DNA from 4 places in the Lachnoclostridium phytofermentans ISDg genome. Region 1 is predicted to be linked to each of the others. Evidence: predicted binding sites of a transcription regulator. Region 1 holds the regulator's gene; each other region holds the start of a gene.
The links. Region 1 encodes NrdR, which represses ribonucleotide reductase genes. Its sites were predicted from a motif close to CACAANATNTTGTG; they were not measured.

Region 1 (5,654 bases):
CTCTTGCACTTAAGTTCATTGAAGTAAACGCCTGTTCTAAAATCTTTTGTTCTTTATCTCCAAGTGAACAGTACTTTTTTACTTCTGAGGGTGAAAGTTGAGAGTTGAAATACTTACCACTTTTTTGGTAGCGGAATAACTGTCGTTCTCGTGCTTCTTTAATACGTTCTCTAATTATGGAGGAAGACTCGTTACTCTTTCCATAAGTTAATTCCTTATACGCGATTGGAATCGTTTCAACACAAATATCAATTCGATCTAGTAGTGGTCTTGAAATCTTTCCAATATATTGTTTGATTTGCTGCAGGGAACATTTACACTTACTTCGGTCAGGATAATAACCGCATTTACATGGGTTAAGAGCCGCAACAAGCATAAAATTAGCTGGATATGTATAGGTAGCATGAAGCCTTGATATCGTTACTACCTTCTCTTCTAGAGGCTGTCTAAGCACTTCTAAGGTCCGATTATCAAACTCTGTTAGTTCATCTAAAAATAATACTCCATGGGCTGCTAAACTGATTTCTCCAGGTCTTGGACATCGTCCTCCACCAATGAGTGCTGTTTGAGTAATCGTGTGATGCGGGGACCGAAATGGCCTTTCTAAGATCAAAACACGATTATTATCAAGTTGTCCAGATACACTATAAATTTTAGATATATCAAGACTCTCTTCAAAGCTTAATTCAGGCATAATAGAGGGAATTCTTTTTGCTAGCATCGTCTTACCAGAACCAGGTGTCCCAATCATCATGATATTATGTTGACCAGCAACAGAAACCTCAATAGCCCTTTTTGCTGTTACCTGACCAACAATATCAGAAAAATCCAGAGTATTTCTTTCCTCTTGCTCCATAAACAATGAGGTAACATCTAAAAACTCAGGAAGTATTGTCATCATGCCAGATACCAACTCCACAGTTAGGCTAAGGTTTTCGACTCCAATCACCTCAATTCCGCTCACTACTGCACCCTCTTTTGCATTATCCTTCGGTACAATACAGCGTTTAAAACCTTGTTTTTGTGCAGTACAAATAAGTGGAAGGATTCCATTTACACGATGAATCTTTCCATCTAAACTAAGTTCTCCAATAAATAAAGTTTGTTCCAAATAATCGTTGGGAATATAACCGGAAGCGGTTAGAATTGCTATGGCGATTGCCAAATCGAAGGCAGTTCCCTCTTTTTTTACATCAGCTGGTGATAAATTGATAGTGATATGCTTTGGTGGCAATGAATAACCAGAATTTCGTATTGCCGTTTTTACCCGTTCTTTCGCTTCTTTCACTTCAGAGCCTAAAAATCCAACTAAATCAAAGCTAGGAAGTCCATCACTTACATCTGCCTCTACATTCACGATAAAGGCATCAATCCCATCAATCGCAGCACAAAATGACTTACTAAACATCCAATATCCTTTCCTCTCTCCAAGGAAAGCAAATACCTAAAAATATTATAACAGACAAGTATCTTAGTGACAACGAGTTTTTATTAACAAAGAATAAGCTTATGAGTTTTTATTACCAAAGAATAAGCTAGCTTTTATAAACAAAGAATAAGCACACTTCAGGAATTTTACTTTGTCATTAACATAAAGCATGCTTTATTTATATATCCTTATCATAAGAAAGAGCTTATATCCAATCTCTGGTCTATACCTAAAAAAACCTCCAAATGTTTCTATCCACTTGGAGGTTCTAGTCATTATTACTTTTTAAACATGTTCATGATCGAGTATCTTCTTTAGTTCGTTCATAAAGGTATTGACATCCTTAAATTCACGATAAACGGAAGCAAATCGAACATAAGCAACAGCATCTAAGCTCTTTAGCTTATCCATCACAATTTCACCGATTTTATTACTTGGAACTTCTTTTTCTTCCAAATTAAAAATAGTGTTTTCCACTTCATCAACGAGTGCGTTAATCTGATCTACGGAAATCGGGCGCTTATGGCAGGAACGAAACACACCTGCTTCAATTTTGGAACGATCGTAAGGTTCACGATTATTATCCTTCTTAATTACCACCAAAGGTATCGTTTCTACTTTTTCATAAGTAGTAAAACGTTTAGAACATTCATCACACTGTCTTCTGCGTCGTATTGAACTGCAATCATCTGCTGGCCTTGAGTCAATTACTCTTGTATTTTCTTTTCCACAAAATGGACACTTCATACGGTACCTCCCATTATTATATTAACCCGCACATGCTAACCGTAATCTCCACTTTTATTATATTGAATAAATTCCCATAGGTCAAGCATATAGTCAATCATGTTTTTATATTTTCTTCATATGATAGTAAAAAACGGGAGGATCTATCCAATGCGATTATTTGAAATGCGTAATAAAGAAGTCATAAATTGTAGAGATTGCCTACGATTAGGCTTTGTTTGCGACATTATTTTTGATGCTGTCACTGGATGCATTGAAGCTATCATCGTTCCAGGACCACCAAAAATATGGGGGCTTTTAGGAAGAGATCATGAATATATCATACCTTGGTCATGCATTTGCCAAGTGGGTCCTGACGTCATTCTAGTTGATATTGATGCCACTGAGTGCTTTAAGAAGTGCGGGGCTTAGATACTGAATCATAAATCCCTCTTTACAATCGAACCTTTGTTTCCTATAATAATTATTATGGAGTATACAGCATATTTTAAATCAGATCGATGGCGCTAGAATAGTATATGATCTGAATTTAAGATCTCGAATTACAAATTACAAATTACCATCGGGATTAGCTATATAGTTTATTAGTATCAACTCCCATATTCAATTTATAAATATAAGGAAACGAGAAATATGAGTAAAAATGAACGACTAATTTTTCATGTGGATGTGAATAGTGCCTTCTTAAGCTGGGAATCTGTACATCGTTTAGCAGCGGATCCCGAGTCGATTGACTTACGTACCATCCCTTCTGCTGTTGGTGGTGACAAACAAAGCAGGCACGGTATCGTTTTAGCAAAATCCACCCAGGCAAAATCTTTTGGCATTGTTACTGGGGAACCACTAACTCATGCACTTCAAAAGTGTCCCTCTTTGGTAGTAGTACCCCCTAATTTTGAAGTATATACAAGATATTCAGAACGATTAATGAATCTATTATCAGAATATACACCTACTTTGAACCAATTTAGTATTGATGAAGCGTTCCTTGATATGACTGATACTTATCATCTCTTTGGTGCTCCTATGGATATCGCGAATCAAATTAGAGATCGAGTATTGAAGGAATTAGGTTTTACTGTAAACATTGGAATTTCTACCAATAAACTACTTGCTAAGATGGCTTCCGACTTTAAAAAACCGAATCTTTGCCACTCCTTATTTCCATCTGAAATACCAGAAAAGATGTGGCCTCTTCCTGTTGAGGAATTGTTTTTTGTCGGAAAATCCGCGAAAGCCAAATTTGGTATCTTAGGAATTCGCAGTATTTACGATTTAGCACATACGAATGTAAATATCCTAAAAACACATCTAGGAAACAAATATAGTGCTCTAATCCATGAATACGCGAATGGTATCGATGAAGAACCAGTTGAAGTTACTGATCCTAAGGCAAAAGGTTGTGGAAACAGTATCACATTAAGTCAAGATGTCATTGATAACGCAATTGCAAAACAAGTCTTACTAGCATTAAGTGAAACCGTTGGTGCAAGGCTACGCTCCTCTAATGTTTCATGTAGCTGCATTACTGTTGAAATTAAATATACTAATTTCCAAACCTATACCCATCAAACAGTCTTACCACATCAAACGAACACGACAGCAACTATTTATGAGGCTGCTTGTCGTTTATTTGATGAATTTTGGGACAACTCACCGATCCGTTTACTAGGTATTCGAACTACCAAACTAGACGATACAGACTTTTCACAGATCAGTCTTTTTGATAACAACCAATCGGATAAGTTTAAGAAACTTGATTCTGCTATTGATTCTATCCGTAATAAATATGGTATTGATTCCGTAAAAAGAGCTAGTTTTTTAAAGAAGGGTTGAATGAAAAGTTAAATTCCAGTGTAAAGTTAAATTCCAGTATGCAGGCTAAATTCCATTTTATCTAGGTTTGAGCTATATTATAAATAAAAAAAATATAGTATAATAGGCTAACAGGAATGATCGGAATAAAAAAACTGCATGGCAAACAGACGACTGGAGAGTTTTGTGCAAGACTAAATTCCACCCGTCAGGGATAGGATATTGACGATTCTTCATCCGCAGATTGGCTAAAAGTTATGGGTTACTTTTTCAGCAGTTCGGGGGTCAGTATGATATCATTGGGTGGTATCTCCCTTAGTCCGAATGCATATACTGCATTATTATCAAGCAGCATTTGGGCCAGTTTAATGGGGGCTAGACCATTTAAGCTGGCTCTTGCTGTACTATTGATATGACTTGCAAGTTTTGTAACATCCCATTGGGTGAGGGTGTCAAATGTAGAACCTTTCGGAAGGACATAACGTATAAATTCATGGTTCTTTTCGATACCAGGTTTCTGCCATGATGCCATGGGGTCACAATAATAAATAGATGTTCGAATGACATTATCGATTCCAGTTTCAAGTTCATCAGGCTTTAAAAATTCGCCCCCCCTGTCAGTTAAGATAACAGGAAAGGTTTTGCAAAACCCAAGTGTTGAAATTTTTTCTTCAAGACGGTCAAATACTTTTTTAACAGATGTAGTTGTTTTATCCGGAAGAAGGTAGATCAACATCAGTTTACAGTTTCGGAAAAACAGGGTAAGAAATACCTTGTGACTACCTTCGCAACCAACTACGGTATCCATTTCCACAACATTTGAATCAGGATAGGCTTGTATATAGCTAAGAAAATCTTTGTAGGAGCGACCTTCAAAAATACCTTTATCATTGATTTCTGATGGATGAAGTTTACGGAGTTTGTACTTTACTTTCCGGGGGAGATCGAGATTTTTTACGGAAAGAGCACCAGAGGCTATGTAATTATAGATTGTTTTTTCAGTGCATTTAATTTCAGGATGGCTTTGAACAATCTGATAAGGGCTCTGTCCCTGTAGGATTAAAGGTGAAACTATACTATCCATAAGCTTAAGGTCTACCTCCGATATATTGATTCCGTTTCTGGATTCAACCAAAATAGTCTTATATTCCTTATTTGAGGTAACAGCTTTGTAGAAGTATTTATCAAGCCTACATTGAACCTTTTTCGGGCAACCATTACAGACATAGGGGTATTTCAAAATCGTCGAACATACCTCTACGACAAATTTAATGCAATGAGCATTACATTCGATACAGGAACTACACTGCTTCTTGCATGGGATTGAGCGATTGCAGACATTTCTGAGCTTGCAATCACGACGATCAGTACAGTGGTTGAAGTTAATGAAATCATTTCTGGGATTTAATATGCGGTGCTTCCTAACCTCTTTGGAAATGGTAGATGGATCCTTGCAAATATACTTAGCGATTTCACTAAAGGGCATGTTGTTATCCAAGGATTTTTCAATGTAAACTCTGTTATCTAATGTAAGATGTTTTTGATTCCCGGGTATTAATTTACACATAAATAAACTCCTTTCACTGCGGATTGGGAATACAATCTTATAGTAAAGGAGTACTGGAGTTTAAGAAAGAGTAAATTCCATATTTAATATTTAAAA
Region 2 (5,654 bases), 2.2 Mb from region 1:
TTTATAATATATCACAACGAATGAGACTTGTACCGAGTACGGATTTATCGGGGCATGGTACCCATGTTGCTGGAATTGCTGCGGGTTCCGGAGCTACGGATGGTAGATATCGTGGAGTTGCATCTAAAAGTGATATCTTAGTTGTAAAATTAGGAAATCCTGTTAGCCAATCATTTCCAAAGACATCACAGCTTATGACAGGTGTAGATTTTGCAATAAAGACTGCACTTGCAAGAAAACAACCAATAGCGATTAATATTAGTTTTGGTAATAACTACGGTTCTCATGATGGTAATGCGATATTAGAAACATATTTAAATACAGCAGCTAATTACTGGAAAACCAATATCATTGTTGGAACTGGAAACGAGGGAAGCAGTAGGACACATACCGCTGGTATCTTAAGTTCAAATGTAAATGCAGTCGTTGAACTAGCGATTGGAGACGGAGAGACCTCTATTAGTATACAGATTTGGAAGAATTATTTTGATGAGTTTGATATCTCTTTGGTTCATCCAAGCGGTGATGTAGTTGGGCCAATTCCCTCTATTCTTGGTTCACAACAATTTCAATTAAGACAAACAAAGATACTACTTTATTATGGGAAGCCTATTCCCTCTAATAAAGCGCAAGAAATTTATATTGAATTAATTCCAGCAGTAGGGGCATTATTAGTACCTGGAATCTGGAAGATTACATTGACGCCTAGGAGAATTATCGTAGGAAATTATAATTTATGGCTTCCTTCTTCGGGGGTATTAAGCGGTCAAACTGGATTTTTAAGACCTACTCCAGAGACTACATTAACGATACCGTCTACTGCATCAGGCGTTATTAGTGTAGGTGCCTATAATTCGAATACGAACAGTCTTGCATACTTTTCAGGACGTGGGTTTACCAGAGGTGATCTAGCTGTGAAACCGGATTTGGTTGCTCCAGGTGTAGATATTATTTCAGCATCTCCAGGGGGCGGGTTTACGGTTCGTTCTGGTACCTCAATGGCAACTCCATTTGTTACAGGTGCAGCTGCACTTTTAATGGAATGGGGGATTGTGAAAGGTAATGACTTATATCTATATGGTGAGAAGATGAAAGCTTACTTAATTAGTGGGGCAAAGCATCTTCCAGCTTATCGAGATTATCCAAATCCTGTAGTTGGGTGGGGAGCTCTCTGCGTCAGAGATAGTTTACCAGTATAGAGAATCAAGCTACTCTACAGGTTCAGAATTTGTCGTTGATGGTGGATTAACTGCAATGTAATACCTATATAATAAAATTCCTACTAAAATAGGGAAGGTACTGAAAAACTATCGTTTTTCAAAATAGTATTTTTAGTAATAGCAAAAGTGGATTCCAAAATCATTCTATCTATGATTTGGAATCCACTTTCTTTTGTCCCTTTTTTAATTACTACCCTTGTGTATGGTAGGAAAAAATTATATAATGACAATAATCGTTAACCTAAGGTAAATGGAGGATGGATACATTGAAGAAGAAAAAAGCATTTCTAGCGGTATTATGTTTATCGCTTGTTTTTAGCGGCTGTGGGCTAAGTAAGGCAAATCGAAGCTATAGTAAAGCGATGTCCTATTATGAAAATGGAGAATATGAAAATGCTGAGAAAAGTTTTATAGATGCTATTAAAGCAAATCCGGATAAAGCAGAGTTTTATTTAGATTATGGTTTTACATTGATTAAACTCTCACGGTATGAAGATGCCATTAAGGAATTTGAAAGCATAATTATGGATAAAGAAATAGCTATAGTAAAACAAAATAACAAAAAAGCTTATCGAGGTATTGGTATCGCTTATTTATATGCACAGTCTTATGAAGAAGCGATTAAAAATTTTGATTTAGCACTCGCAATCTCAGAAGAGAAAAACTTAGATACGGATATTCTATATTACAAAGGGAATGCACTAGAGAGAAGTGGAAATCTTGAGGAAGCATCGAATATCTATTCTGAAATTTTAGAAACCGAAAAAGATGATACTGCGATTTATAATGCGAGAGCGAATATTAATAGGATTCTTGGTAATTATGAAGAGAGTATCAAAGACTATGATAAGGCAATAGAAATTTCCAAGGGAGACTTTGACCTTTATTTTGGAAAATTTGCTGCTTTAAAAGAACTCTCCCGTACAGCCGAGGCAGAGGAAGTATTAAAGATTGCAGCTTCGCTTCCAGTCCACACAGAGAGAGATAGCTTTGAGTTAGCGAAGGTTTATTTTTATCAGAAAAATTATGACCATGCAAAGCTTCAATTAGCACAGTCATTAAAAAATGGTTTTATAGAAGCAAATTACTTCCTAGGAGAAATAAGCATAGAAGAAGGAGATTTTAAACAAGCGATCCAGTATTTTGAGACCTTTGAGGAATCAGGTGGTATGGTGTCTGCCATGTTTTATAATCAGCTTCTGACCTGTTATTTGAATGAGGAAGAGTACGATAAGGCGAAAAATTGTCTAAAGAAGGCAAAAAAATACTCTGATGTAACGATAGAACAGCAACTTTTAAGAAATGAGATTATACTATTAGAAAAGACCGGAGACTTTAAAGAAGCATATGAAAAGATGAAAAAGTATCTGGTTCGCTATCCAGACGATGTGGATGCGAAGAAAGACGCTACCTTCTTAAAAACTAGAGTGGAAGGTGCAAGTAACGAAACAAATACAAATCAAACAAATCAAACAGAGCAAGTAGGAACATCTGAAACTGTAAAGAAACCATAAGGAGGACAACTTGTAGTTATGTCAGAATTATATGAGATAAAAGAAGAGCAAGAAAAAGTGATTCTAGTTGCAGTCAGCGAAAACGATAATGATGATACTGAGGAATCATTGGATGAGCTTATGGAACTTGTAGATACTGCAGGAGCCGTAACCGTAGGAAGAATCACTCAAAATCGTGAGAAAATTCATCCTGGAACTTACGTTGGTAAGGGAAAGATAGAAGAAATCCGTCTTCTGATTGAACAGTTAGGTGCCACAGGAATTATCTGTGATGATGAATTATCTCCTGCTCAGTTAAGAAACCTTGAAGATGCACTACAGGCAAAAGTAATGGATCGTACTATGATTATACTAGATATCTTTGCCCAGCATGCAAGTACAAGAGAGGGTAAGATTCAAGTAGAATTAGCACAGCTAAAATACCGTGCTACTAGGTTAATTGGAATGAGAAACTCATTATCAAGATTAGGTGGTGGTATCGGTACAAGAGGTCCTGGAGAAAAGAAATTAGAGATTGATCGTCGTTTAATTAAAGATAGAATTGCTCAATTAAACCGGGAATTAGATGATATCAAGAGAAACAGAGAAGTTGCACGTTCTCTTCGTATGAAAAATCCTATTCCGGTGGTAGCAATTGTAGGTTATACCAACGCAGGAAAGTCTACGCTACTAAATCGCCTTACTGAGGCCGATGTGTTAGAGGCAAATATGCTATTTGCAACACTGGATCCCACCACTAGAAATCTTTCGCTAGAAAGTGGGCAGCAGGTATTGCTAACCGATACCGTTGGATTTATTAGAAAATTACCACACCATTTAATTGATGCGTTCCGTTCCACTTTAGAAGAAGCAAAGTATGCCGATATTATCATTCATGTTGTTGATGCTTCGAATCCTCAGGCTTATAAGCAAATGCATATTGTTTATGAAACATTAAAAAAGCTACAAGTAACAGATAAAACTGTTATTACGGTCTTTAATAAACAAGATCTTGTTCAAGAGGAAGAGCCAATGAAGGATTTAAAGGCAGATAAGACCGTAAAAATTTCCGCAAAGCAAGGCGTTGGTGTAGTAGAGCTTTTAGATATAATTGAAGAAGTATTAAGAGAGGCAAAGGTACTAATCGAGCATATCTTTTCTTACCAAGAAGCTGGGAGCATACAACTTATCCGTAAGTATGGACAGCTGTTAGAAGAGGAATATCAAGAAGGTGGCATTTTTGTAAAAGCCTATGTTCCAAAAGATATTGCAAACCAAATTGTATGGAGTAAACAAAGTTAAGCTTAAAACAATTATAGCAATAAATTTTTCATAATATTATAAAAATAGATTATATTGTGTTACGAAAAAAGTCCGTTAAGGAGCGAAACATAACGAAAACCGTGTGTTTAAGCTACTTTACGGACTTTTCTTTTGATACACACTTAAACACAATATGTAGTGGTAGGACTAAAATATCAAAATATATGTTGTAGTTAGCCTTGACGTTGCTATTGCTTTCTGATAGAATTTATTATTGAACAATGTAGGTAGGAAGGGAGAAGTACACATGATTAAAGTTGTGAAACGGGATGGTGAAATAGCCGAATTTGCGCTTTCAAAAATCAGTAGTGCCATTGCAAAAGCATTCAATGCTACGCAAAAACTTTATAACGAGGATATCATTAATTTGTTGTCTTTGCGTGTTACATCAGATTTTCAAACCAAGTTGAAAGACAGTACGGTTACGGTAGAAGATATTCAAGATAGTGTGGAGCATGTTCTTGAGCAATCTGGATATACCGATGTAGCAAAAGCCTATATTCTTTATCGTAAGAATAGGGAAAAAATACGTAATATGAAATCTACTATTTTAGATTACAAAGAAATTGTAGACATGTACGTGAAAGAGGAGGACTGGAGAGTAAAAGAAAACTCTACGGTTACTTACTCCGTTGGAGGATTAATTCTACATAATTCTGGAGCGATAACTGCAAACTATTGGTTGTCAGAGATTTATGATGAGGAAATTGCAAATGCCCATCGTAGCGCGGACATACACATTCATGATTTATCCATGTTAACAGGATATTGTGCGGGTTGGTCTTTAAAGCAACTAATTAAGGAAGGGCTTGGTGGTATTCCAGGTAAAATTACCTCATCTCCAGCAAAGCATCTTTCAACATTATGTAACCAGATGGTTAATTTCTTAGGTATTATGCAGAACGAATGGGCGGGAGCACAGGCTTTTTCTTCCTTTGATACTTACTTAGCTCCATTTGTAAAAGTAGATAATTTAAGTTATGAAGAAGTAAAGCAATGTATTCAATGCTTTATTTATGGAGTGAATACTCCTAGTCGTTGGGGAACACAAGCACCATTCTCCAATATCACGTTAGACTGGACAGTTCCAAATGATTTAGCGGAGCTGCCATGTATCGTCGGCGGAAAAGAGATGGAATTTAAATATAAGGATTGTAAGAAAGAGATGGATTTAGTAAACAAAGCCTTTATCGAAATTATGATTGAGGGTGATGCGAACGGACGTGGTTTTCAATATCCAATCCCTACTTACTCCATTACGAAAGATTTTGATTGGTCAGACACAGAGAATAATCGATTATTATTTGAGATGACCGCAAAGTATGGTACCCCTTATTTCTCTAATTATATCAATTCGGATATGGAACCAAGTGATGTTCGTTCCATGTGCTGCCGTCTAAGACTTGATTTACGTGAGTTACGTAAAAAGACGGGAGGTTTCTTTGGTAGTGGTGAAAGTACGGGTTCGGTAGGTGTAGTTACCATTAATATGCCTCGTATTGCCTATGTATCAGCAAATGAAGCTGAATTTTATCAAAGACTTGACCGTATGATGGATATCTCTGCAAGATCGTTAAAGGTTAAGAGAAAAGTTATCACAAAACTATTAGAAGAAGGC
Region 3 (5,654 bases), 610 kb from region 1:
TGATTCAATCAATTATTCATATAGCATTAGTTGTAAAAGATTATGATGAAGCAATAGATTTCTATACAAACAAATTACATTTTAATTTGGTAGAAGATACTTATCAAGTGGAACAAGATAAAAGGTGGGTGGTAGTGTCACCTCCAGGTTCTAATGGAACAACAATATTGCTAGCCAGAGCTTCTAAACCAGAGCAGGAGACATTTATTGGTAATCAAGCTGGGGGAAGAGTGTTTTTGTTTTTAGGAACTGATAATTTTGATAGAGATTATCAAGAAATGATAGAGCTAGGGATCGAATTTATTAGAGAACCTAAAGTTCAGGATTACGGAAAAGTTGCTGTATTTAAAGATTTATATGGTAACCTATGGGATTTGGTACAATTCAATGAGAATCACCCTATGAATGCAAGAGTTAAATAAAACGCAGTAATTTTCTTTATTCTTGAACATTGGATATATCTGGTATACAATTATTTTGTCTATTTATAAATAATATAGTGGTAGTATGTGTTTTATTATAGTCACGTCCAGTAAATTAGCTAAGTAAATAGATTCCTGCGTATTAAAAAGAAATTATGATATTTTGTAAATCTATTTCTATAAATATATAATAACATAATTTTTCTAATATAGGGGGAGGAGATTAAATCAAATACTTTACTTTATTTTATTATGATTAGCTAAATAAAAACATATAAAGTACGAAAAGAGGAAACAAATTTCTAATACAGTGAAAAAAGGTGGGTGGGCTATTGTATCAACGTATTGGGAGGATAATAAAACATTAGAGCTAGATGTACAAAGAATTAAAAAGGCAATAGGAATCGAATAGTGGTGTATATGTATAGCGGATAGTAAGCTGAAGTAAATAAATAAGAAGAGGAAGTTCGTAGTAGATCTAACTGCGGACTCTTCTCATATATAATAGAAAGAACGGTGAGAAAAATTCGTGGAAACATTAGATGCTATACTTAAACGCAGAAGTATAAGAAATTATACGGAGGAAGCTGTAACGAACGAAGAAATAGATATATTATTAAGGGCAGCTTTTTGTGCACCGACCGCAGTGAATGCACAACCGTGGGAGTTTGTGGTTATAAATGAAAAAGAGGTATTAGATAAAATTAGAGATAAAATGATATTTGCTAGATTTAATGCTCCACTTGGAATCGTAGTGTGTGGAAATATGAAATATGCACTGAAAAGCCAAGATAAAGACTTGTGGATATGTGATTGTAGTGCAGCTATTCAAAATATGTTACTAGCTGCTACGGACATAGGTCTGGCAAGTGTTTGGATTGGGATTTATCCAGTACCGTCAAGAATGGCAACGATGCAAAAGCTAATTGATTTACCTAAACATGTAAAACCTCTTGGAATGGTGTATATAGGGCATGGTACATATGAAGAACCAGCGAGATGCAGATATAATGAAAAAGCAGTTTATTGGCAAAAGTATGATAACGAGAGAAAGCATAGGACAAAGGATAAACCGGCGATGGGACACTACTAATGATACTTTTTCATCTAAAGCCTTTTGATAAAAAAGATTACAAATAATGTTATTTATAGTAATTTGATAAATAGTATGCAAAAAAGGAGTATGTAGTAAAATATACGAAAAAACTAAGATTGACTAATTGCAGGCATATTTTTAAGAGTGATAAGTTTTCTAAAATAACAAACATCCTATCATAACATATGTGCTTGTTTTTTATATACAAATTTCTATAATTCATAGTATGAGTTTATGTATCTAAATATAAATCTAATTGTCATAATTTATGTAAATGTATGGATTTCATAGAAAATTATGGTATAATGATCATATTACTTACGAAAAAATAAATTAATGGGGGTTTAGGATGGAAAAGAAAAAAGCATTTCAGTATCTAGTCGCTCTATCAATTACATTTGCTTTATTAGCAGTAATCTTTTTTGGACTAGGATTGAATAAGAAAAACACGTATGATAATAAACAGGAATCAACCAATGTATATGTAAATGGAGATGCTTATAACTTCATAATTAATGGTACTTATTTTGCTGGTTATATGGCTATCTCAGGGGCGTGCCTCATAGTGGCTGCTATCATGTTCATGGGTGTTCTTAAAATTGCATGTTCATACGATAATTTATCTGAAATAAAAGAGGTAAATTTTATACAAAGAATAAAAAGTGAGAGAGAAATATCTGGGAAATTAAATGAGTTAAAAGCACTTGCAGAGAAAGGCATTATAACAAAGAGTGAATATGAAGAAAAGAAGAAAGTCATAATGGGTGAATCAAATGGAAAATAAAAAAACGAAATCTATTTTTGTATTTTTACTTATAGCTTTTGTGTTCGCATTCTTGCAATTTTGTATAATTTTTTTAAATAAAAAAATATTAGAGTATTTATCAAGTAGTATGAAAATAACATACTTTTTGTCCCTAATAATTATGGCATTAGTATTTGTAGGTTTTACATTACTTGATAATATTAAGTTTAAAAAGCTTCTTAATATTCCATTAATATTATATGCAGTCAGTTATTTTACCTTGTCAAAAACCAGCTTTACTTTATGGGAATGGGATTTTAGGAATGATAGGACTAATGCAGTATTTAATGTAATTATACTTATCATTATATTAGTATGTGTAATTATTTGGGTATTCCAAAAGAAGTTAAGTTATTTAGCAATTGTGATGCTTTCTATAATTTTATCATATAGCATCTATAATAAATTAGATAATATATTAAAACTAAATTATTATGAGGATTTTACGCAAAGATTATATTATATAATAATCAACTTATGGGAAATTCCATTTCTAATAGCATTGCTTATACTATTTTTCAATAATATAGTACTTAAACCTAATAGCAGACTTGAAAATGAAATTCTAGAATTACAAGATTTACTTCAAAAAGGATTGGTTAGCCAGGAAGAGTATGTAACAAAAAGAAAAGAATTGATCGCAAGATATTAAAATAGTTATTATCTTAATATTCTTAGTATACCGAAGGAAGAACAGTCTTACAGTCTGTTCTTCCCTTTCTTATATCCTTTTTAGTAATATTACATCCAAAAAAAATTCTGGAAATAAGTAAAAAACGTAATTCACTCTTGATTATTTTTTTGTGTCGTTATAATATATAACTAATAATGATAATTATTACTATGACATTATATAGTATTAAACTTAATGATAAGTCTAAAGTTGACACTATATATTGTAGCCAATAAAAAAGATAGGGTGAGTAAAAACTATGGATATTATGATTAAAAAGCGTAATCAAACCTATGAGCCGTTATGTGTGGAAAAGACGAAGAGAATGATTGCATTTGCTTGTGAGGGTTTGGAAGGGTGTGACCCAATTGAGCTGGAACTGGATGCGAGGATCCAGTTTGTGGACGGAATGAGTACGAAAGAAATTCAAAAGATGTTAGTTCAAACAGCGATTGAAAAAGTAATTCATACTAAGAAAGATGAATTTGGTAATATCATGCGTGAAACACATACCAATTGGCAGTATGTTGCAGCGAGATTGTTTGTATTTGATTTGTATAAAGAAGCAGCAATAGAACGTCATTATAAGCATTTTGGATATGGGGATTTTTTAAATCTTGTAAATTCGTTGGTGGAGGAAGAACTTTACGGATCATATCTAACCGATGCGTATACTCAATTAGAGATAAAAGAGTTAGGAGCATATATTAAGCCAGAAAGAGATTATTTGTTTAATTATGAAGGTGTAAAACTGTTATCTGATCGTTATCTGGTGAAGGGACTTAAAAAGGAAGTTTTTGAACTTCCTCAAGAGAGATTTATGGTAATTGCGATGCATCTTGCTATTCCGGAAGAAAAGGCAAAGCGTATGGAATACGCGAAGAAGTTTTATGATTTACTTAGTAGTCTTCAGATGACGGTTGCGACCCCTACTCTTGCCAATGCAGGTACTCCTTTTTATCAGCTAAGCAGCTGTTTTATCTCGGTAGTAGGAGATAATCTATGGTCTATTTATGATGTAAATCAGAAGTTTTCTAGTGTGAGTAAGCATGGGGGTGCGCTTGGTATCTATGTAGGCAAAATCCGTGCTTTAAATAGTGAGATACGAGGTAACAAAAATGCTTCCGGAGGAGTAATTCCATGGGTACGACTCTATAATGATACTGCAATTGCAGTGGATCAATTAGGAAGGAGAAAGGGAGGAGCTACCATTACTCTTGATATTTGGCATGCTGACCTATATGATTTTCTTGACCTTAAAACAAACAATGGAGATGATCGAAGAAAGGCTCATGATATATTTACCGCACTTAGTGTACCGAACCTATTCATGGAACGGTTAGAGCGACGAGAAGAATGGTCATTATTTGATCCTTATCTGGTAAATAAGGTAATGGGATTTTCTTTGGAGGATAGCTATGATGAAGTGGCAGAGAACGAGTTTACAAAGCGCTATCTTGCATGTGAAGAATGTAAAGAGTTACCAAGGATTACAGTTCCTGCACTTGAAGTGATGAAACGGATTATGAAGAGTGCCGTTGAGACGGGAGCACCATTTATCTTCTTCCGTGATACGGTAAATCAGGCAAATCCGAATAAACACGCTGGAATGATTTATTCCTCGAACCTATGTCAGGAGATAACACAAAACATGAGCGAAAGTGAGCTACGAGAAGAATTGATTCAAGATGAATCTGGTGCTAAAGTGATTATTACAAAGATTAAGCCAGGGGATATGGTAACCTGTAATCTAAATTCAATTAGTCTTGGTAGGATTGAAAAAAAAGATTTAGCAGTTAATATTCCGTTACAAATTCGTATGCTTGATAATGTCATTACTTTAAATCAGACACCGGTAGCAGAAGCCCGTATTACCAGTGATAAATACCGTGCAATCGGACTTGGGACAAGTGGATACCATCATTACCTTGTAAATCACGGTATTGGCTGGGAGACACAAAAACATCTTGAGGAAGCGGATGACTTATTTGAAGAAATAGCATATCAAGCCATCAAAGCCTCGATGGAACTTGCAAAGGAAAAGGGAAAATATGAAGCTTTTCATGGCTCCGAGTGGGAAACAGGTGAGTATTTTAAGCGCAGAGATTATACCAGTGACCGTTGGTTAGCACTAAGTAAAGAGGTAGCAGAGCATGGTATGAGAAATGGCTACATTACAGCAGTTGCGCCTACGGGAAGTACCTCTAACATTGCAAATACCTCAGCGGGTATTGATCCTATCTTTAAGAGATATTTTATTGAAGAAAAGAAGGGAAGTTTTATACCAAAAACTGCTCCAGATTTAAATACATCGAATTTCTGGCTATACAAAGAAGCACATACGATTGATCAGCAATTTAGTATTCGTGCATGTGGAATACGCCAACGCCACATTGATCAGTCTCAGTCGTTTAATCTATATATCACGCCAGAATATAAGGCAATTGATATTTTAAATTTATATATGGAAGCTTGGAGAAAAGGTCTAAAGACGATTTACTATGTTAGAAATCAGTCGCTTGAGATGGATGAATGTACAAGCTGTTCTAGTTAAAGTGGAGGTAAATCATGGAGAAGAAGAAAATTTTTAATGAGTATGGAGATCGTGGTACCGATTGTTTAATTAAGGGAAATACAACGAATCTAAGAGAGTGGAAT
Region 4 (5,654 bases), 410 kb from region 1:
GCATGCCATCGAGGTGTTCCTAGAAAATATCCATGAGCTGGATGAAGAAATCGATTCTTTATCAACGATTCGGAATATTCTTAAAAGATTTGTGGATGAACTGCGTTCTAAATCCGGAGTTAATTTAAAATCTGATTTACTGAATGATATTACCTTGCTGTCAATGATTTCTCCTCTCTCTTTATCAAAGATTAATTTTAAGGAGGAAAACACAATGGAAGATTTAAACAAAGCAAGTGAGCAATTAAGCAAACTAAGAGACCGAGATGTACGAATCGTATATCTTCCGCCTGCAACTGTAGCAACTTATCAGTATGAAGGTGATGAACCTGAAATGCATGTCAATCAGGTAATTGATCAGTTTGTACGAGACAATGATTTAATACATAAAAAAACTGACTTAAGACATTTTGGATTTAATTCCCCATGTCCTGTGGATGGAACCGAATATCATGGTTATGAGATGTGGATTACTGTCCCTGATGACATAGTAATTCCTGAACCACTGACTAAAAAGCACTTTGAAGGCGGTTTATATGCTGCGTATATGATTCCTTTCGGAGCATTTGAGGAATGGGGACGCTTAAATGAATGGGTACAAAACAGCAGCTTATATGAGTACAATGGAAATTGGGACTCTAATAATATGTTTGGCTGGCTTGAAGAGCATTTGAATTACATAAATCATGTTATGTTAGAAAATTCCGAGCCGGAAGGCTTACAGCTCGATTTGTTAATACCTATTAAGGAAAGAAACTCTGAGTTAAGTTCTAAATAAACCCTATATCGTTCTCTAGGTCTTTACCACAGAATTGCGGTTGTTTATCCGATTTAAATGCTTTTTCGAAGTATACTAGTTTTAAATTCACCAATATTATCAAGTATAATAAATACAACTTATTTAAAACTATTAGTGACGGATTAAATTTAGTTAACTACGAAAATTATTTTGAAATTACTCCTTAGAAAGGATATATTATATGAGGATAAGAAAAACAATCGTAATTATAACAATATTTTGTTTGGTGTTCTTTTTAAGTAGCACTAATCAACTAACAAGTGAGGCTAAAACAAACCGTACAGATATTTCTAAAGAACAGTATATACGTACTTTACAGTTAATATTTCATCCTTATATCCAAGATGAAGTTCATAATCGTTACGGTGATTATGCTTATGTTGAGTTGGTTCATAATTATTAATTTCTTATATGGATTATTAGTCAAAAAGAGTGTCAGAAGTGTAATATACATTCATCTGACACTCTGCTAATGATAACATTTGAAAACAAATTTTTTTTGTTTTTATTGATATTTCTAATTATTCAACAAATATCATATCGAAAATTTCTTATGCTCGCTCATTCTTTATAAATAATGCATTCTAATTATGCAATAGTTTTTAATTTCATAACTGTATACCGACTTTAAATATGAAGTACTCTCGCATTAATTTCTTTTGTTTTTCCCTTATTCCAGAAATTTTCCCCTAAATAACCACAGGTTCTACGAGTTACATTCATCTTTGCATGGTCTTTATTTCCGCAATTTGGGCACTCCCATTCAAAATCCTCATTAATTTTAATCTCACCATCAAAACCACAAACATGGCAATAATCTGATTTTGTATTAAATTCTGCATATTGAATGTTATCATAGATAAATTTCACTATTTCTTCTAATGCTTCCAGGTTGTGGCGCATATTTGGAACTTCTATATAAGAAATTGCACCGCCGCTGGAGATTACCTGAAACTGGCTCTCGAAAGTGAATTTGCTAAATGCATCGATATCTTCACGTACATCCACATGATAGGAGTTTGTATAATAACCTTTGTCTGTAATGTCCTTAATGTCACCAAAACGCTCTTTATCAATTCTTGCAAAACGATAGCAAAGAGATTCTGCAGGTGTTCCATATAATCCAAAACCTATTCCGGTTTCTTTCTTCCAGGTATCCGCTGCATCTTTGAGGCGATTCATAATACGAAGTGCAAATTCGGTTCCTTCCTTCTGTGTATGGCTTACCCCTTTCATAAGCTTCGTTACTTCATATAAGCCAATATATCCTAAAGAAATGGTAGAATAACCGTTATGCAACAACTTATCGATAGTCTCTCCCTTTTTCAGTCTAGCGATCGCACCATACTGCCAATGGATTGGGCTAACATCAGAGATCGTACCTTCTAATGCTCTATGTCTGCACATAAGTGCTTCAAAACAAAGTGCTAAACGTTCCTCTAAAAGCTGCCAGAATATTTCCTCATCACCATTTGCAATAATACCAATCTGAGGTAGATTTAAGCTAACTACACCTTGATTAAAACGTCCTTCGAATTTATAATCTCCATTTTCATCCTTCCATGGAGATAAGAAACTACGGCATCCCATACAAGAGAATACATTTCCTTCGTAATTCTCACGCATTTTCTTAGCGGAGATATAGTCTGGATAGAGACGCTTTGCGGAGCATTTTACAGCAAGCTTTGTAATATAGTCGTATTTACCGCCTTTTAAACAGTTATGTTCATCCAGTACATAGATTAACTTTGGGAAAGCAGGAGTAATATAAACTCCCTTTTCATTCTTAATTCCTTCTAAACGCTGACGAAGAATTTCTTCTATAATCATTGCATTTTCTTCAATATACTCATCATCTTTATCAAGGTTTAAGAATAGCGTAACAAATGGAGACTGGCCATTTGTGGTCATCAAAGTATTAATCTGATACTGAATTGTCTGAACACCGGAACGAAGTTCATCCTGTACTCTTTCTTGTACAAATTTCTCAATTACTTCTTCACTAGCTTCTCCATTAAATAAAGATTCATAGCGCTTTCTATATTTGTCCATACTGTGGCGAAGATACTTTCCTAAATGACGAATGTCTACAGACTGTCCACCATACTGACTACTTGCTACAGCAGAAATAATTTGTGTCATAACGGTACAAGCAACCTGAAAACTCTTTGGAGATTCAATCAGCTTTGCATTCATTACCGTACCATTTTCAAGCATATCCTTTATATTAATCAAACAGCAGTTAAATATGGACTGAAGGAAATAATCCGCATCATGAAAATGTAGGATCCCTTCCTCATGAGCTTTTGTAATCTTTTCTGGTAATAACAAACGTTTTGTTAAATCCTTCGATACCTCACCTGCGATTAAGTCACGTTGTGTGGAGGCAATGACAGCATTTTTATTCGAGTTTTCCTCCATAACATCTTCATTACTATGTCTGATTAAACTCATGATGGACTCGTCTGTCGTATTCGCTTTTCTTACTAACTCTCTGCGAAAACGATAGATAATGTAGGTTTTTGCTAATACAAACTTACGCTCTGCCATTAATTTTTGCTCAATCATATCTTGAATTTCTTCAACATACATCGTATCCTTCTTAAGATGTTCAATCCCTAGAATAATCGCTTCAATCTTGTCCTCGGTGATCTTTTCTTTAGGATCCACCTCATCGTTTGCTTTGCGAATTGCAACTAAAATCTTATTTCTGTCATAATCCGTTACCCTACCATCACGCTTAACTACCTTCATATAACCTATCCTTTCTTGTTTCTAAAATTTTTGTCTTAGGTATACCCCCAAAATGATTGCCCCTTATTTTCCACCCTAAGAGGGATGGTAATAAGAGGCTCTTATAAATAAGTTATTCTTCTTTTAAAGTGCAACGAAAGAAATTTTAAAATATATTATCTTATAAATATAATAGCATAGTTAAAAGGATAAGTCTACTACATATTGTTTCTTTTTTAGATTCCAATAACTAGATATAGTGGTTTTAATTTTCTATCTATTCTGAATTATTCGATTGTTGCGTACAGTTTTCAGTTATTAAATGACCTAAGACCTATTATGATAACCTCATTTTAAAGTCTTCATAGCCAAATTGTTTGACAATTACAATTCCTTCTTTTTCTGTGTATGCAACGATAGAAGGTAGGTTGATTCCGTTAAAGGTATTATTTTTCACCATGCTGTAATGAGACATATCGCAGAAGACTAATATATCCCCTTCTTTTAATGGCTCATCAAAAGAATACTCTCCCACAACATCCCCTGCCAGACAGGTAGGTCCCCCAAGGCGATAAGTATAAGCTTTTTCTCCGGCTTTACCAGCTCCTATAATTTCTGGGCGATATGGCATTTCAAGAACGTCAGGCATATGACATTCAGCAGAAGTATCTAATATGGCGCATTCTCCATGCTCACCACAAACATCTAATACCTTAGTAACCAGGTATCCCGTATTTAAGCCAATTGCTTCTCCAGGTTCTAGATAGACTTCTATTCCATAAGTCTCTTTCATATGAAGTATAGAAGAAATCAGACTCTCCACATCGTAATCTTCTCTTGTGATATGATGCCCTCCACCAAAGTTTATCCACTTCATCTTTTTTAATAGGAAGCTAAACTTTTCTTCCACGACTTTTAAGGTTCGAACTAGGACATCTGAATTTTGCTCACACATGGTATGAAAATGCAATCCTTCCAATCCTTCTAAATCCTCTTCCTGTATATTATCAAGGATTGTACCTAATCTTGAACCCTTTGCACAAGGATTATATAAATCTACCTCGATTTCTGAGTATTGTGGATTCACTCTTAATCCACAGCTTACCTTTTTTCCTGATTTTTGTATTACTTCTTTATATTTAAGCCATTGTTTCGGTGTATTAAATACAATATGATCACACAGAGAGATGATTTGCTCCATCTCAGATTCTTGATAGGCAGGATTAAAGATATGCACTTCTCCTCCCATTTCTTCTTTCCCAAGCCTTGCTTCAAATAAAGAACTAGCTGTAGTACCTGCTAGGTAAGATCCAATCAACGGATAATAATAAAACATGGAAAATGCCTTTTGTGCTAATAGTATTTTACAACCAGTTTGGTCCATAATACTTTTTAATAAGGATAAGTTTCGTTTTAGTAATCGCTCCTCTACAACATAGGAGGGGGTTGGAATTTGACTAAAGTCGATCTCTTTCATAAATTACCTCTTTTCTGCGTTGCTTTTGTCTTGTATGCGAACAATACGTATCATCAAGTTTGTGGATTCAGGCGAGACACAGACTTGCAAATTTTCTTCTTTTTCTAAAAAAGCAGTTGCAAAGTGTTTAAATTTGCAACTGCCCTACTGCCTTTAATCTACTAATACAGGTTTAAAATTCTCTTTCCAAGGAAGCCCAAAGCGGTTTAATTCCTCCATAAAAGGATCTGGATTAAACTCTTCTACATTAAATACGCCTGGTTTCTTCCACTTACCTGTTAGTACCATCGCTGCACCAATCATTGCAGGAACCCCGGTGGTATACGAAATTGCCTGGGAGCCCACTTCTTTGTAACATTCCTGATGGTCACATACATTATATACATAATAAGTAACTTCTTTTCCATCCTTAACGCCCTTATAAATACAGCCAATATTTGTTTTACCTACCGTACGTGGTCCTAGTGTTGCTGGATCAGGTAATACTGCTTTTAAGAACTGAAGCGGTACGATTTGCTTTCCTTCAAATTCAATTGGTTCAATCGAAGTCATACCGACATTTTCTAGACACTTAAGATGTCTTAAATAACTCTCTCCAAATGTCATAAAGAAGCGGATACGCTTAATCCCCTTGATATTAATTGC

Region 2: CPHY_RS02925 (ribonucleoside triphosphate reductase) is a predicted target of NrdR. The motif match lies at 4,164-4,177, and genes of this name have one in related genera.
Region 3: CPHY_RS16700 (ribonucleoside-diphosphate reductase subunit alpha) is a predicted target of NrdR. The motif match lies at 3,211-3,224, and genes of this name have one in related genera.
Region 4: nrdD (anaerobic ribonucleoside-triphosphate reductase) is a predicted target of NrdR. The motif match lies at 3,781-3,794, and genes of this name have one in related genera.

Annotation. Positions count from the first base shown of each region.
Region 1 covers NC_010001.1:3,313,321-3,318,974, forward strand. Annotated here, with positions in the region: gene CPHY_RS14055 (YifB family Mg chelatase-like AAA ATPase) at 1-1,408, opposite strand, end outside; gene nrdR (transcriptional regulator NrdR) at 1,715-2,176, opposite strand; gene CPHY_RS14065 (PRC-barrel domain-containing protein) at 2,327-2,587, shown strand; gene CPHY_RS14070 (DNA polymerase Y family protein) at 2,810-4,012, shown strand; gene CPHY_RS14075 (IS30 family transposase) at 4,254-5,558, opposite strand.
Region 2 covers NC_010001.1:676,781-682,434, forward strand. Annotated here, with positions in the region: gene CPHY_RS02910 (S8 family peptidase) at 1-1,199, shown strand, start outside; gene CPHY_RS02915 (tetratricopeptide repeat protein) at 1,487-2,734, shown strand; gene hflX (GTPase HflX) at 2,753-4,015, shown strand; gene CPHY_RS02925 (ribonucleoside triphosphate reductase) at 4,284-5,654, shown strand, end outside.
Region 3 covers NC_010001.1:3,927,460-3,933,113, reverse strand. Annotated here, with positions in the region: gene CPHY_RS16720 (VOC family protein) at 1-422, shown strand, start outside; gene CPHY_RS16715 (nitroreductase family protein) at 952-1,515, shown strand; gene CPHY_RS16710 (SHOCT domain-containing protein) at 1,868-2,302, shown strand; gene CPHY_RS16705 (hypothetical protein) at 2,292-2,975, shown strand; gene CPHY_RS16700 (ribonucleoside-diphosphate reductase subunit alpha) at 3,256-5,550, shown strand; gene CPHY_RS16695 (ribonucleotide-diphosphate reductase subunit beta) at 5,565-5,654, shown strand, end outside.
Region 4 covers NC_010001.1:3,727,546-3,733,199, forward strand. Annotated here, with positions in the region: gene CPHY_RS15805 (MerR family transcriptional regulator) at 1-778, shown strand, start outside; gene nrdD (anaerobic ribonucleoside-triphosphate reductase) at 1,427-3,553, opposite strand; gene nspC (carboxynorspermidine decarboxylase) at 3,870-5,009, opposite strand; gene CPHY_RS15825 (saccharopine dehydrogenase family protein) at 5,163-5,654, opposite strand, start outside.